One region of the Paenarthrobacter sp. 4246 genome, then DNA from elsewhere that is predicted to be linked to it. Evidence: riboswitches for the same ligand, from Rfam matches in the RefSeq annotation. Region 1 holds a riboswitch; each other region holds the start of a gene.

Region 1 (3,635 bases):
GCGTGATGACACGTAGGTAGCCTCTCCCAATGCCTGCGAGGTGAGCTGTCGGATTCGGATGGGAGTCATCCGGCCACGCTGCTTCAAGGAAGCTTTGCGACTTAACCCCAAGGCCTTCTTGCGAAGACCAGAAGTGGTTCCCCCGCCCCTGCCAGACGATTTATGCGAACGGACCTCGAGTGGTGGCAGAGCTAGGCAATCCACTCAAGTGCACCGGCCCCCTAAAAAGCCGATGCGCTTTGTACGGTACAACAGTTGAACGCGAATGTCACATTCAGGTCACGGGGCGTGTCACGAATGCGAGAGACAACCATCAACTGGACTTAGAGCCAGCCCATGGGGTCAACGACTTCACCGTTGACCTGTACTTCAAAGTGGAGGTGGCAGCCGGTGGAGGCGCCCGTGGTGCCGCTCAGCGCTACAGTGTCGCCGCGGCTGACCGTCTGGCCTACTTTGACGGTGAAGGACGACAGGTGGTTGTACGTGGTCTCAAGGCCGTTGCCGTGGTCTACCACCACGCGGTTGCCTCCGCCGTACTCGTGCCATCCGGCAAAGGTGACTTTGCCACTGGCCGCGGCATGGACGGCGGTGCCGCACTGGGCCACAAAGTCCTGGCCGCGGTGGAAGTCACCGGAACCACCCGTGAGGGGGCTGATGCGGTAGCCGAACGGGGAAGCCGTAGTCAGGGTGTCCAAGGGGCTGGCCATGGTGCCCGTGGACGAGGCGCGCTGGATGCTGTCGGCGGACTGCGCACTGAGCAACTGCTTCAGCTTGCCGTCGGGGTCTGCGGCGGTGGCTACCGCGGCACGGCTGAAGTCGATCTTGGCTGATGCAGCGGCGGAAACCTCGGGCTGGCTGCCACCGGTGACGGCCAGGGCCGACTCGGTCTGGCCGGATTCCGAAGTGGCCATTACCGGGCTGGTGGCCGGCAGACCGACAGTCAGGGCAAGTCCGGTGGCGGCAAGCGCAACTCCGGCCTTTTGCCCTACGCCACTGGCTGCGGCGAAGTCGGCAACCTGGCGCAACGGGCTCTTACGGCGACGCACCTGGCGTTCGGTGTCGCGTGGCCGGATCTCCGATACGACGCGGGCTGGCCGCAGCTCAGCAGCGGGGCCGGACGCGCGGCGGCGGCCCCTGACGTTCTGCGTTGTCAAACTCTATTCCTCTCTAAAAAGCCTGCGAAGTTAGCTGTCGGATTCGGGTCAGAGAGTTCAAAGACCCGGTCCGCACGAAGCGCTCACGGCACACAGGTATCCCAGGAGGGACTTGCGTCAATGGGCACTTCTGCTGCGGACTTCACCCCAAGGCTGCTTCTTTAGACAGCCGCTTGTGGTTCCCCCGCCTCTGCCAGTGGTGGATGGCACACCTGTTCCGCTGGCAGAGCTCGGCTCCGGAACAGGTAACACTTTGGTATCAGCGCTAGTAGATAACTATAGGCGATTAAGGCCCGCAGTAATAAATTCGTTATCAACAGGAACAGGCGTGGCGCGGGCGCCCCTTATCACTAATCCTGAAAAACCGCAGGTCACGCGCGCGCCGGAATCCCAAAAGTGAGATATGACACCGCGTGAAGCGAAGGGGCGTCAGCCGACGGAGACGAAGACGTGCGCAGCCACCTCGGGCGGAAGTTCCAATGCACCCTCAATGCCGGGGACCCGGACGGAGATGTACTCACCTACACGCTCCAATGAGACGGCCGCGCCCGGGCGGATACCGCCCTCGTCCAACTGGGTAAGGAGTTCAGGCTCAACCTGGATGGGCTCCGCAAGGCGGGTGACCGCTACGCGGGAATTCGGCGCGTAGCCGTCCATGGCCTGCAGGAGGTTGACATCGAGGCGGGGGAACGGCTGGCTGGCAAGGCCACCGAGGGCTTCGAGGCCCGGGATGGGGTTGCCATACGGGGATTCGGTGGGGTGCTCCAGGAGTTCGTACAGCCGGCGCTCCACACGCTCGCTCATCACGTGTTCCCAGCGACAGGCTTCGTCGTGGACGTAGGCCCAGTCCAAGCCAATGACATCAGCCAGGAGACGCTCGGCGAGGCGGTGCTTTCGCATCACCTCGGTGGCGCGCTTCCGCCCCACTTCGGTCAGTTCCAGGTGACGGTCGTTGGAAACAATCACCAGACCATCGCGCTCCATGCGTCCGATGGTCTGGGAAACAGTGGGTCCGGAGTGCCGCAGCCGCTCGGCGATGCGGGCCCTGAGAGCCACAATGTTTTCTTCTTCAAGCTCCAAAATGGTCCGAAGATACATCTCAGTGGTATCGATCAGATCCGTCATCCAGCTCAGCTCTCCTCGAACGCAGTTCCTTGCGTAATCTCCACCGTACCGCGTCCCTTGCCGGGTGGACGGTGTGCACCGCCGCCCCATGAACGCCAACCACCAGCCTAGCTTATTTGGAATTACTCTGGATAATTCCGGTCGCATATGGTTCACCGGCGTTCCACGTGGCGGACTATGACGGCCACAGGTTCCTGCGCTTGGGCCGTGTCAGGCAGAATTGGGGGTGTCGAAGGGGCAGTTGCTGCCCCATGCCACCTCCCATCTCTAGCCGACACCCATTGGAGCGCCACGTGAGCGACAACAGCATCACCATTCCCGCCGATCTGCTGCCCAAGGACGGACGCTTCGGCGCAGGACCGTCCAAGGTCCGCCCGGAACAGATCGAGGCCCTGTCTGCCGCGTCGTCCACCATCCTTGGCACGTCCCACCGCCAAGCTCCGGTCAAGAACCTTGTGGGTTCGGTCCGGGAAGGCCTCGGCCAGTTCTTCCGTGCGCCCGAAGGATATGAAGTTGTCCTCGGCGTCGGCGGTTCCACGGCCTTCTGGGATGTCGCTGCATTCGGACTGGTGGAGAAGAAAGCACAGCACCTCTCGTTCGGTGAGTTCGGTTCGAAGTTCGCTGCTGCCACCAACAAGGCGCCTTTCCTTGATGCTTCCTCGATCATCAAGGCCGAGCCTGGCACCCGCCCGGTGTCGGAGGCCGAAGCCGGCGTTGACGTTTACGCCTGGCCCCAGAATGAGACCTCCACGGGTGTAGCCGCTCCGGTCAAGCGGGTCCAGGGGGCCGACGAAGGCTCCTTGATCCTGGTGGACGCCACATCTGCTGCCGGCGGGCTGGATGTCGACGTCGCCGAGTCCGACGTCTACTACTTCGCCCCGCAGAAGAACTTTGCCTCCGACGGTGGTCTCTGGCTGGGCCTCTTCTCCCCCGCCGCACTGGAGCGTGCGGCACGCATCAAGGCCAGCGGCCGCTGGATCCCGGACTTCCTGGACCTGCAGACGGCCATCGACAACTCCAAGCTGAACCAGACCTACAACACGCCGTCCCTGTCCACGTTGGTCACCCTGGACGCCCAAGTGCAGTGGCTCAACAGCAACGGTGGCCTGGACTTCGCAAGCAAGCGCACGGCGGACTCCGCCAACCGCATCTACTCCTGGGCCGAGGCCTCGGAGTACGCGACGCCGTTCGTCACCAACGCCGAAGACCGCTCCAACGTCATCGCCACCATCGACTTCGATGACACCATTGATGCCGCAGCAATCGCCAAGGTCCTGCGCGCCAACGGTGTAGTGGACACCGAGCCGTACCGCAAGCTCGGCCGCAACCAGCTGCGCATCGCGACGTTTGTCGCCA
Region 2 (3,635 bases), on a different contig from region 1:
AGGTTGATGAGGGGCGTGAAGAACATCGCCACCAGGAACAGCAGGCCGGTGACGATCGAGGCGAGGCCGGTGCGGGCGCCTTCGCCGATGCCGGCGCCGGACTCAACAAAGATCTGGTTGGAGGAAACCGAAGCGCCGCCGCCCACGATCGCGCCAAGGGCATCCACCTGCAGGACACGGTCCACGTTGGGGATGTTGCCGTCCTTGTCCACGGTTCCTGCCTCGTTGGCCAGGCCCACCATAGTGCCCATGGCATCGAAGAAGATGCTCAGGAGGATCACGAATGCCAGTAGGGCCGCTGCGATGAACCCGAGGTGCTCAAAGGCGCCGAACGGATTGGCCTTGCCGATGAGGGACAGGTCCGGAGCGCCCCACTCAGAGAGGGTGGGCGCCACGAGCGACCAGCCGCGTGGGTTGACGTTCTTGCCGTCGAAGCTGGGGCCGATGTGGAGGGTGAATTCCAAAATGGCTGCCAGTGCCGTGGAGACCACGATGCCGATGAGGATGGCGCCGCGGACCTTGCGGACCACCAGCGCAATGGTGAGGATGAGGCCCACTGCGAACACCAAGGTAGGCCAGCCCATGAGCTTGCCGTCCACGCCCAGGCCCAGGGGGACCGTGGTGCCGGCGGCGTCGGGGATTCGGCGCACAAAGCCTGCATTGACCAGGCCGATCAGCGCAATGAAGAGGCCGATGCCCACCACGATCGCCGTTTTCAGGGCTTCCGGCACGGCCTTGAACACGGCAGTACGGAAACCGGTCAGCACCAGGATGAGCATGGTGATGCCGGACAGGACCACCAGGCCCATCATGTCCGGCCAGGTGAGCTCCGGGTGCGAGGCGACCGTGACGGCAACGAAGGCGTTGACGCCCAGTCCGGTTGCAACGGCGAATGGGTGCTTGGCCCACGCACCCATGAGGATGGTCAGTATGCCCGCCACGAAGGCCGTGGTGGCTGCGACGGCCGTGAAGCCGAGGGATGCCCCACTGGAATCCGCCCCGGAGAGAATCAGCGGGTTCAACACCACGATGTAGCTCATGGCGAAGAACGTCGCGAAGCCGCCACGAATTTCCCGCGAGTACGTGGATCCACGTTCAGTAATTTTGAAGTAGCGGTCTACTGCAGAACCTTGCTTAAGCATGAAGGACTCCGGGGATCGGTGGGAGTGTGCCATCAAATCCTATGCGGTCCGGTACGGGCGCTCCGGACGATTCGCCTAGTCTGTAAGGAAGCCAACACTAGGAGAAACCGCCCCATGCGTACCATCCGCCCGCTTCTGGCCGCCGTCGTCGCAGCTCTTGCCTTCGCGTCCGCCTTGCTGTTTTCTGCGGCACCCGCGTCCGCCCACGACGTCGCTGAATCCACGACGCCGGCCAATGGCAGCAGCGTCACGGACGTCCCGGCGTCGGTCTCCATTACGTTCAACAACCGGCCGCTCGCCATCGGCTCGGGCGTGACGGTCACGGCGGGTGGCGAAAACTGGGCCGACGGCCCGGTGGAGATCATCGACAACCAGGCCGTCCAGAAGCTGCGCGAAGGCGCTCCGGCCGGCGAATACACGGTGGTTTGGCGCGTCGTCAGCAGCGATTCGCACCCCATCGAGGGCACCTTTACCTTCACGGCCACCGCAGGAAGCATGACGACCAGCGGCTCGGCGGCAGCCTCTCCGTCCGCTTCGACACCTTCAGCGGCGGTGCCGACGGCGGGAACCGCGGCCCCGGGCACCGCAGCGCCGGGAACCGGTAACAGCGAGCCCGCGGCCGACGCCTCCCAGCCCTTCCCATGGAGCATCGTGGGCCTGGCGGTTGTTGCTGTTGGTCTCGTTATTTTTCTGGCCGTTACCGCCCGAAGGAAACTCGCTGCTTCGAACAACCCTGATGGCGATTCTCCCGCGGAATAACGCGGTTTTCTACGTAGCTGCGAAGATCTCGAAACGGTTACTGCGACACGCCAGGAGCGTACTTCTCGTTACTTAAATGTGACTTCCGCGTGATCATCGCGTACGGTGGTACCTGTGCCTGTTCCACGTAGCGGGCACTTCCGGCCTGATTGCCTAGCTCTGCCGCAGTCCGGAATCCGTTCGCAGACAAACCTTACGGCAGAGACGGGGAACCCATTTTAGGCCGCTTTCGAGCGTGCCTTGGGGTGAAGTCACGATGCTTCCGCTGAACAGCGGGAGATAGTGGCCGGGTGACTCCCATCCGAATCCGACAGCTAACCTCGCAGGCATCGGGAGAGGCTCTTTCATGTCTTCACGCATTCTTCGCGGCCGTCGTAAGGCGGACAGCGTACGTCCTAATCCGTTCATCTCCATCTCCAAGGCAGTTGCCAGCAACGCTTCCGGCGCTGGCCGCCAGGCAGCTGTTATCGCAGCAGCCTCGGGCCTTGTGTTGACCGGCTCCATTGCAGCCCACGCTGCTGAAGCTCCGGTTCAGCGGGATTCCAGCCCGGCGACGGTCGCTGAGACCGTTTCAGCCGACGCTCCCACCCAGGTTGTTACCGCCCTGGCTACGGCTACCGTCAACTTCGAGCGCCCCGCTGTTGCTTCCGTTGCAGCTCCGGTTATCGAGAAGCCTGCACCGGTTGCTCCGGCTCCCGTCGCCAAGAAGGCAGCAGTCACCACTGCCGCCGCAAAGGCTCCTGTTGCCCAGGCTGCTGCTGCCGCTCCGGCCGCTGCTGCTCCCGCTCCTGCGGCTGCTGCTGCCCCGGCCGTTGGTGGCGTCAATGCCGCCATGGTTGCCTCGGCTTACGCCCAGATCGGCATCATGCAGGACTGCACCGCCATGGTGGAGCGCGCACTCGGCTCCGCAGGCATCCCCGTTGGCGACCTCGGTCCCATGCAGTTCATGAACTACGGCAAGGTTGTCAGCTCACCCCAGCCCGGTGACATGATCGTCCAGTCCGGCCACGTCGCCATCTACATCGGCAACGGCCAGGCCATCAGCGGTGGCATCAACGGCAACCAGACGGGCATCCACCCGATCAGCTGGTTGACCGCAACGGGTCCCCTGACCTACGTTCGCGCTGGCGCATAAGCCTCACGCTTCAGTCCAAAGGCCGGTGCCTTCGAAGATTTCGTCTTCGAGGGCACCGGCCTTTGGCGTTAAGTTATGTGCGGAATAGTTCACAGCCAGGTTTGATCTGCTAGGCGGTGGCGATGCCCGGTCCTGCCGGGAGGGCCACCTTGGACGATATGGCCTGGCCTACAGCCTTTGCCTGCCGAAGTACTTCCTTTGGTGTGGGCGTAATCAGCTCGCCGACTCCTACAAGGTGCATCCCGACGGCCCGCATTGCGGCCACCAGGTTCTGGCCGATCGCTATGCCGAGTTCCGCCAGCATTCGGCGCAATTGGCTCTGCGCGCAGCGCGTGACCACAATATGGTCGGCCAGAAGAACACCGTTGGCAGTGTGGACGGCCCACTGGCGGCGGGTGGACTCGAGGGGACCGGAGGCGTGGAGCCCCGTCCTGAGCCCGGCAGTGGTCATGCTGGCGGCCAGTCCATAGCCGATCTGTTGGGAAGGGTCGGAGCCAAGGAAATCGAGGCGGACAGCCCGTGTGGTGCTGCGGACATCCAGGTGATGGCTTGCGGCGTAGTTCCGCAGGTGGCGGAGGATCTCGTTACGCTCCTGCATG
Region 3 (3,635 bases), on a different contig from region 1:
CGCACGGATTGATGGAACGACCGTGATCAATCCAGGCATTCTTGAGGCTTCTGGCAAGCGGGCCGAACTCTCGGCGGACGACAAGCAGATTCTGTTGTCGTTGCCCCGGGACAACCGGCCTGTGGACCGATCGCTCTCCTATGGGGATTACCGGCTCGTGGCTGTCGAAACTGCCGGCGACGTGATCGTGACCGGGCTGCCGCTCGCGGACAAGCAAAGCGCCGAGGCCTCGCTGGTGTGGACCATGGTGTTGGTGTCGTTGGGCGGACTGGTTGTGATCGGCCTCGCGGGCACCGTCATCATCCGGCGGACCATGCGGCCGTTGGAGCAGCTCTCCGAGGTGGCCACCAAAGTCTCGCGCCTCCCTCTCGACGCCGGTGAGGTGGCACTTGCGGTGCGGGTCCCGCCGTCGGCCGCCCATCCCGGAACGGAAGTCGGCAGCGTTGGCCATGCCCTCAACCAGATGCTGAACAACGTCTCCAGTGCCTTGGAAGCCCGCCAGGAAAGCGAAACCAAGGTGCGCCAGTTCGTCGCGGACGCGTCGCACGAACTCCGAACGCCGCTTACGGCCATCCGCGGTTACACCGAACTGCTGAGGATGACCGAGAACTTCACCGATGACGGCCGAAAGTCGCTGGCACGCGTCCAGAGCCAGTCCGAACGGATGACAACCTTGGTGGAGGATCTGCTGCTGCTTGCCAGGCTGGACGAAGGCCAGCCGCTCAGGATCACGGACGTGGACCTTACCCAGTTGGTGATTGAAACTGTCAGCGATGAGAAAATCATGGCACCGGAGCAGATCTGGCAACTCCAACTCCCGGATGAGCCCGTCACGGTCCGCGGCGACGCTGCGCAACTGCACCAGGTCCTGGCCAATCTCCTCTCCAATGCCCGTAAACATACCGACGCCGGCACCACGGTGGTCACCAGCGTCACGCTCTCCGCCGACGGCAGCCCAGTGGTGTCCGTAACGGACAACGGGCCCGGCATTCCAGCGGATTTCCAAGGCCGGATCTTCTCCCGCTTTGCCCGCGCCGACGCCGCGAGATCGGGGTCTGAGGGCACGTCAGGGCTGGGTTTGTCGATCGTTGAATCCATCGTGGCAGCGCACGGCGGCAGCGTGCACGTGGCGTCCCGTCCAGGGCGCACGGAATTCACCCTTCGATTCCCTGCCGTCGCCACCGAACAGAAGTTACGAACCCAGCAAGGCGACTCACCGTCGTCGTGATCTCTGTTACCTAAATGTGACTTCTGCGAATTCCTCCTGTACCGTCGAAAAGGTGGGTCGCCCCAACTGACCCGCATCCGGGATGCGCCGAGCTCTGCCACTTCCCGGAGTCCGTACTTACTCCGAGGCAGAGACGGGGGACCCAGAGTCTCCGGGTCCAGGCATTTATGCCGGACCCTTGGGGTGAAGCCGCAGCGTGATGCGCGGCCGGATGACCTCATCCGAACCCGACAGCTAACTCCGCAGGCGCTGAGAGGTAATCACACATGTCTGAATTTAATGATCAGACGCGCCCTTCCGCGCGTCACCGCGATGAGCACAACGCACCGTTGACCAAGTCGCAGGCTGTCCTCAAGAACGCTGCCCGCCAGGGCAAGTCCGGCCACCGCATGTCGGTTGTTGCCGGTGTTGTAGCTGCTGCGCTGGGCGTTGCATCGCTCGGTACTGCTGCCAACGCCGCCCTGACCCTTCCCGAGGTAAGCCGCGTTGCAGAGACCCAGGCGAATGCCCAGGTCAGCAACAACAAGACAGCTGAAATCTCCGCTTCCTTGGATGCAGCCGCCGCAAAGGGCGCCGCTGACAGGGCAGCCGTGGACAAGGCCGCAGCCGAAAAGGCCGCAGCCGAGAAGGCCGCGGCGGACCAGGCAGCCGGTGAAAAGGCTGCCGCCGAGAAGGCCGCTGCGGACCAGGCCGCCGCCGAAAAGGCCGCCGCCGATGCTGCAGCCAAGCAGGCCGCCGACGCCGCTGCTGCCGCCGCCGCTGCCGAAGCTGCAGCTGCTGCTGCCGCCCCCAAGGCCGTGGACGATCCCGCCGCTGCCAAGGCCTACGCTGCCAGCATCCTTGGCAACTACGGCTGGAGCGCCAGCGAAATGACTGCGCTGAACACCCTGTGGGAGAAGGAATCCAACTGGAGGACGACCGCCACCAACGCTTCCAGCGGTGCTTACGGCATTGTCCAGTCGCTGCCGGCTAGCAAGATGGCAACCGCGGGCGCTGATTGGCAGACCAACTACCAGACCCAAATCAAGTGGGGCTTGAACTACATCAAGGAACGCTACGGATCCCCGTCGGCCGCCCTGGGCTTCCACTTGGCCAACAACTGGTACTAAGCCAGACTGCTTGATTACCGCGCCGGTTGCCACCGCCCGCACCAGTACAGACTGGAGCGGATGGCGGGAACCGGCGCGGTTTTCGCGTTACACAAACTCCGGTTCGGCCTCCACCGCGCCGCGCACCGCCGCGATGGACGCCGCAACATCCCCTGCATCCGTGGTCCAATTACTCACCGAAATCCTGAGGATTTCACGGCCACGCCACGAGGACCCGGACATCCACACCGCGCCCTCAGCCATCAGCCGTTGCGTGACACGGTGTGTGCGGTCATCACTGCCGAAGCTCACCGACACCTGCGTGAACACGACGTCGTTGAGCACCTCGACACCCGGGATAGCGGCGAGTCCCTCGGCCAACGCGCGGGCATTCGCAGCGAGCCGGTCCACCATAGAGATCACCCCGTTACGGCCCAGTTGCCTCAGCGCCGCCCACACAGGGATGCCCCGGGCACGGCGGGACATCTCAGGCACTTTCTCGAAAGGATCTCCCGGGCCGGCATCCGTAGCAATGAGGTAACTTGTGTGAACACTGAAAGCACGCCTCAAGGCTTCCGGCCTCGCAACGATGGCCAAGCCGCAGTCGTAAGGAACATTCAGCGTCTTGTGGGCATCCGTGGCCCAGGAATCTGCTTCCTCTACTCCCGCCAGCCGGGCCCGCAGCGTCGGGCTAACGGCGGCCCATAAACCAAAAGCACCATCCACGTGCACCCATGCGCCGCGATCGTGGGCCACCGCAATGGCTTCCTCCATGGGATCAAAGGCGCCGGAATGCAGGTTGCCCGCTTGCAGACAGACCAGTGACAGTCCTGGTTGCTGGTCCATGGCCTCGGCAAGTGCGTCGGGGAGAATCCGTCCTTCCTCGTCGGCATCTACGGGCACGCAGGCACCCAATCCGAGATACCGCAACGCCAGGTCCACTGCGGCGTGCCGCTCCCTGCCCGCAAAGGTGGTGATGCGTGGGGCGCCTGTCAGCCCCAGCGCCTCAAGGTCCCAACCCGCCTCGTCCATCAGATATTGGCGGCCCGCTGCCAACCCCACGAAGTTGGCGGTGGTGGCGCCGGTGGTGAATCCGACGTCGGCACTTGCCGGAAGGTGGAGTAGGTCCAGCAACCACGCGGCAGCAGATTCCTCGATGGCAGCAGCCGCGGGGGTTGCAAAGCGGAGACCTGTGTTCTGGTCCCACGCCGAGACCAGCCAGTCGGCAGCCATGGCAGCGGGCAGGGTTCCACCCATGACCCACCCAAAAAAGCGTCCGGACTGGATGGCCATCAGGCCCGGCTCAGCCAGTGCAGCGA
Region 4 (3,635 bases), on a different contig from region 1:
CGCGTCCCGGCTAGGCTGGCGGAGCCATCGCATTAGTAAGTTTGCTTACGAAAGGGCTGACCGTGACCACTGGAGATAGCAAGGACGAGCAAGGCTTCGGCGCAACAGGCGCCACCGGCCCATACGGCGCCGCAACGCCCCCGGCCACCGAGAAGGACGACGTCAACGCCGACCCCGAATTGCGCCAGGACGAAGACGAAGACCCTGCGGCATCCGCCAATCCCGATCCCCTCGACGGAAACGTCACGGGCTTGGAACCCGGGGGCGGAGTGCCCCCGGGAGAAACCCCTCCGGCCGAGGGCAGCATGAGCAGCGACCAAGGACACGAAGAGTAAGGAACTGCGGGCGCCACGTTACGGCAGCCTCAGGATCTCCCCAAGATCGTAATCCGCCGGCTCCTCCAACTGGGAGTAAGTGCAGCTCTCCGGTGTGCGGTCCGGCCGCCAGCGCCTGAACTGCGTGGTGTGCCGGAACCGCTCGCCCTCCATGTAGTCGTAGGCCACCTCGATCACCAACTCGGGACGCAGGGGCACAAACGAAAAATCCTTGCCCGCGCTCCACCGGCTTTGGGCGCCGGGCATCCTGGAACCCCCGGCCCCTTCTCCTTGGCTGGCCCACTCGCCCCAGGGGTGCTCGCCGAGTTCCACCTGGTACGGCTCAAGCTCGGCTACCAGGCTTTCCCTGCGGGCCATGGGGAATGAGGCCACCACCCCCACATGCTGGAGCCGACCGGCGTCGTTGTAAAGACCCAACAGCATGGACCCCACAACTTTCGCGGTCTTGTGCCAGCGGAAGCCGGCCACCACGCAGTCCGCGGTGCGTTCGTGCTTGGTCTTGAACATCACGCGCTTGTTGGGTAGATACGTCCCGTCCAAGGGCTTGGACAGCACCCCATCCAGGCCTGCGCCTTCCAACTGCACGAACCATTCCTGCGCACGCTCCAGGTCAGTGACCGCGGGAGTGACGTAAACGGGAGGCTCAGCCTCGGCGAGCGCACGTTCCAGGATGGCGCGGCGTTCCGCGAATGGCCTGCCCATGAGGTCGTCGTCGCCGAGCGCAAGGATGTCGAACGCGATCATGGATGCCGGGGTCTTCTCGGCGAGCATCCGAACCCGGCTGTCCGCGGGGTGGATCCGCTGCTGCAGCACCTCGAACTCCAGCCGGTTGTCCGCGATCAGGACAATCTCGCCGTCGATCACGCACTTGTCCGGAAGGTTCTTCCGCAGCGCCTCCACCAGTTCGGGAAAGTAGCGGGTCATGGGCTTCTCGTTGCGGCTGCCCAGGATGACCTCGTCTCCGTCCTTGAAGACAATGGTCCGGAATCCGTCCCACTTGGGCTCGTAGTGCCCAACATCGGGGATGGCGGGGACGGACTTGGCGAGCATGGGCGAGACGGGTGGCATCACAGGCAGGTCCATAGACAATGTCTACCTGCCGGTGCAGCGCGAAGCTAGTGTTGGGCATGGATATCTTGTCCGTGTTGGCTGCCGTACCACGAACTCCCGGCGCCGGCCCCGAAGCCTAAGCGCTAGGGCTCTCTCATCCGGGGAGGCCTACCGCCCGTTACATTAATGTGACTTTACTTTCCGGCTCATGTACCGTCGTAGGGCGACCCGTATCTCCGCTGGGCCGCTTCCGGAATGACGCCGAGCTCTGCCGCATTCCGGAATCCGCCAGACCCGCGGCAGAGGCGGGGGACCCAAAAGTTCCCGGACTTTCCCAAGTCCTTGGGGTGAAGCCGCTACGGCGGCCGGACGGCCTCGTCCGAACCCGACAGCTAACCTCGAAGGCGTTGAGAGGCAACCACCATGTCCCCAACCATGGATCAGCCGCGCCGCGCCGAGACTGAACGCGAGCGCACCAAGCCAACCGGACGCCGTCGGGCCCAACCCAGCGGATCCCTCTTCAGCGTGCAGGCAGACACTGTTGCCGCACCCGAAACTACAAGCACGACGCCGGAGCCCGCCACTGCGGCCCTTCCCACCGTCGCGACACCCACCACGCGAGCGGCCGCCCGCGCGGCCGAGCGGGAGCGGGCAGCCCAGGCTGTGATCGCGCCTGCCGGGCCGGCGTCGTCCGAGGCCGAGCCGGCAACCGCGGCCATTCCCGTTGTGGAGGCCGCACGGGCTGCAGCTCCGGCCTCCACCACGCCAGGGCCTCCCACCTCGGCCATTCCGATCGTTCAGGCGTCACGTCCTGAGCAGGAGGAAAGCCCCGAGCAGCCGGGAACTCCTCAGCCTGCCGCGTCCGGACCCGCCACCGCTGCCTCCAGATCAGGCAGGGGCGGATCGTCGCTTGGCCGGGAACCCCAGGCGGTCCTGCGGAAAGCTGCATCGGTCAAACACATGAGCCAGCGCATGGCCGTGGTGGCTGGTGCCCTCGGCCTGGTCCTGACAGCCGGTACCTTGGGGCAGGCCCTCGAGCTGCCATTCTTCGGCCAGGAGACCCCTTCCCAGGAAGCCAGCGGCGCCGACCGGAATTCGGGCTCCGCGGCTCCCGCACCCAGCGCCTCCTACTCGAGGGCCTCATCGCCCTCAGCTTCAGCTGCTGCGACGTCGGCAGCCGGCCAACCGGCCACGGTTCCGGAGGCACCAACACCAGTGTCGCCGTCGTCGGTTCCCACCCCGAAAGTTTCCTTGGCGGACCCCGTGTGGGTCCCGTCCGCAGTGCCGTCGACCATCGCCGCGGACCCGGCCACCACCGCCCCCGTCCCCACCCAGCCGGCGCCGGCACCCAGCGAGGTGCCGTCGGACACGATCACCACGCCACCCACAACGCCGACGCCCACAACCACACCGACGGTCACGCCCACGCCGACTCCTACCCCAACGCCGACAGGGACTCCCACGCAGACCACCAAACCCAAGCCCACGGGCAAGCCCAGCGCGGCCACCGCGCCGCAGCCCACCGAGACGGCACTTGAAGAGATCCTGAACGCGGCAAAGGATGCCCTCAAATGAGCACCCGTTTGCCGCGCACCACCACACATGCGGGTTGGCACAGCCGGTACTGCAGCAGCAGTCGAACTGCCACGTTCCGCCGCCGGTTGGGCCGGTGGAGCTGCCAGCGCTTGAAGCGGTCCTAGGGCACCACAGCACAGGAGGCAGGCACCCAATGGGTGCCTGCCTCCTGTGCACTCAAGCTCAGATCCGTGGCCGACCGGCCCAGCGACGGGCTTTCAAGGCAGCATGCAGTTCGACGCGGATCGCTCCACTCAACGGGTCGGCGCCGATGAGCTGGCGGATCCGGCCGAGGCGGTTGTAGATGCTGCTCCTGTGGAGATGAAGTTTGGCGGCGACGTCCTGCACTGAACCATCACTGTCATAGAGGAGCTCCAGGATGGGCAGGAGTTCGCCGTTCTTGTCCTGGTCCTCCAGGGTACGGAAGTGGACGGAACCGGTGTCGTCCCAGCCGCCGGGTGCCAGCAAGCGGTCGAAGAGCTGGTAGACCCCCACGGACCGGCTGTCCACGAGTTCTCCGAGGGGCCGGTCGACGGCCGCAGCCTGCGCCGCAACCTTGGATTGCCGGTACGCCCCCGCGAGCTGCCGGATCACCTGGAACGGCTCACTGATGCCCAGGATCACCCGGTCCACCGCTCTGCCGGAGCGCTTGGCGAGTTCCAGTTGATAGTGGAC

What was found. A riboswitch is a leader RNA that binds a small molecule or an ion and turns the genes downstream of it on or off. The one in region 1 is predicted to bind cyclic di-AMP.
Region 2: another riboswitch for cyclic di-AMP. It lies ahead of ABIE35_RS09050 (NlpC/P60 family protein); the one in region 1 lies ahead of ABIE35_RS04720 (M23 family metallopeptidase).
Region 3: another riboswitch for cyclic di-AMP. It lies ahead of ABIE35_RS16905 (aggregation-promoting factor C-terminal-like domain-containing protein); the one in region 1 lies ahead of ABIE35_RS04720 (M23 family metallopeptidase).
Region 4: another riboswitch for cyclic di-AMP. It lies ahead of ABIE35_RS15930 (hypothetical protein); the one in region 1 lies ahead of ABIE35_RS04720 (M23 family metallopeptidase).

The regions. Positions count from the first base shown of each region.
Region 1 is NZ_JBEPOP010000002.1:432,974-436,608, forward strand. Features, by position in the region: gene ABIE35_RS04715 (C40 family peptidase) at 1-12, opposite strand, end outside; cyclic di-AMP (ydaO/yuaA leader) riboswitch at 17-177, opposite strand; gene ABIE35_RS04720 (M23 family metallopeptidase) at 324-1,154, opposite strand; cyclic di-AMP (ydaO/yuaA leader) riboswitch at 1,159-1,373, opposite strand; gene ABIE35_RS04725 (iron-dependent transcriptional repressor DtxR) at 1,584-2,279, opposite strand; gene serC (phosphoserine transaminase) at 2,573-3,635, shown strand, end outside.
Region 2 is NZ_JBEPOP010000004.1:248,154-251,788, reverse strand. Features, by position in the region: gene ABIE35_RS09060 (NCS2 family permease) at 1-1,142, opposite strand, end outside; gene ABIE35_RS09055 (copper resistance CopC family protein) at 1,257-1,901, shown strand; cyclic di-AMP (ydaO/yuaA leader) riboswitch at 2,076-2,244, shown strand; gene ABIE35_RS09050 (NlpC/P60 family protein) at 2,248-3,036, shown strand; gene ABIE35_RS09045 (FAD-binding protein) at 3,146-3,635, opposite strand, start outside.
Region 3 is NZ_JBEPOP010000009.1:87,467-91,101, reverse strand. Features, by position in the region: gene ABIE35_RS16910 (sensor histidine kinase) at 1-1,228, shown strand, start outside; cyclic di-AMP (ydaO/yuaA leader) riboswitch at 1,328-1,489, shown strand; gene ABIE35_RS16905 (aggregation-promoting factor C-terminal-like domain-containing protein) at 1,495-2,337, shown strand; gene ABIE35_RS16900 (pyridoxal phosphate-dependent decarboxylase family protein) at 2,425-3,635, opposite strand, start outside.
Region 4 is NZ_JBEPOP010000008.1:98,371-102,005, reverse strand. Features, by position in the region: gene ABIE35_RS15940 (DUF6480 family protein) at 63-335, shown strand; gene ABIE35_RS15935 (ATP-dependent DNA ligase) at 354-1,418, opposite strand; cyclic di-AMP (ydaO/yuaA leader) riboswitch at 1,662-1,806, shown strand; gene ABIE35_RS15930 (hypothetical protein) at 1,809-2,960, shown strand; gene ABIE35_RS15925 (PucR family transcriptional regulator) at 3,144-3,635, opposite strand, start outside.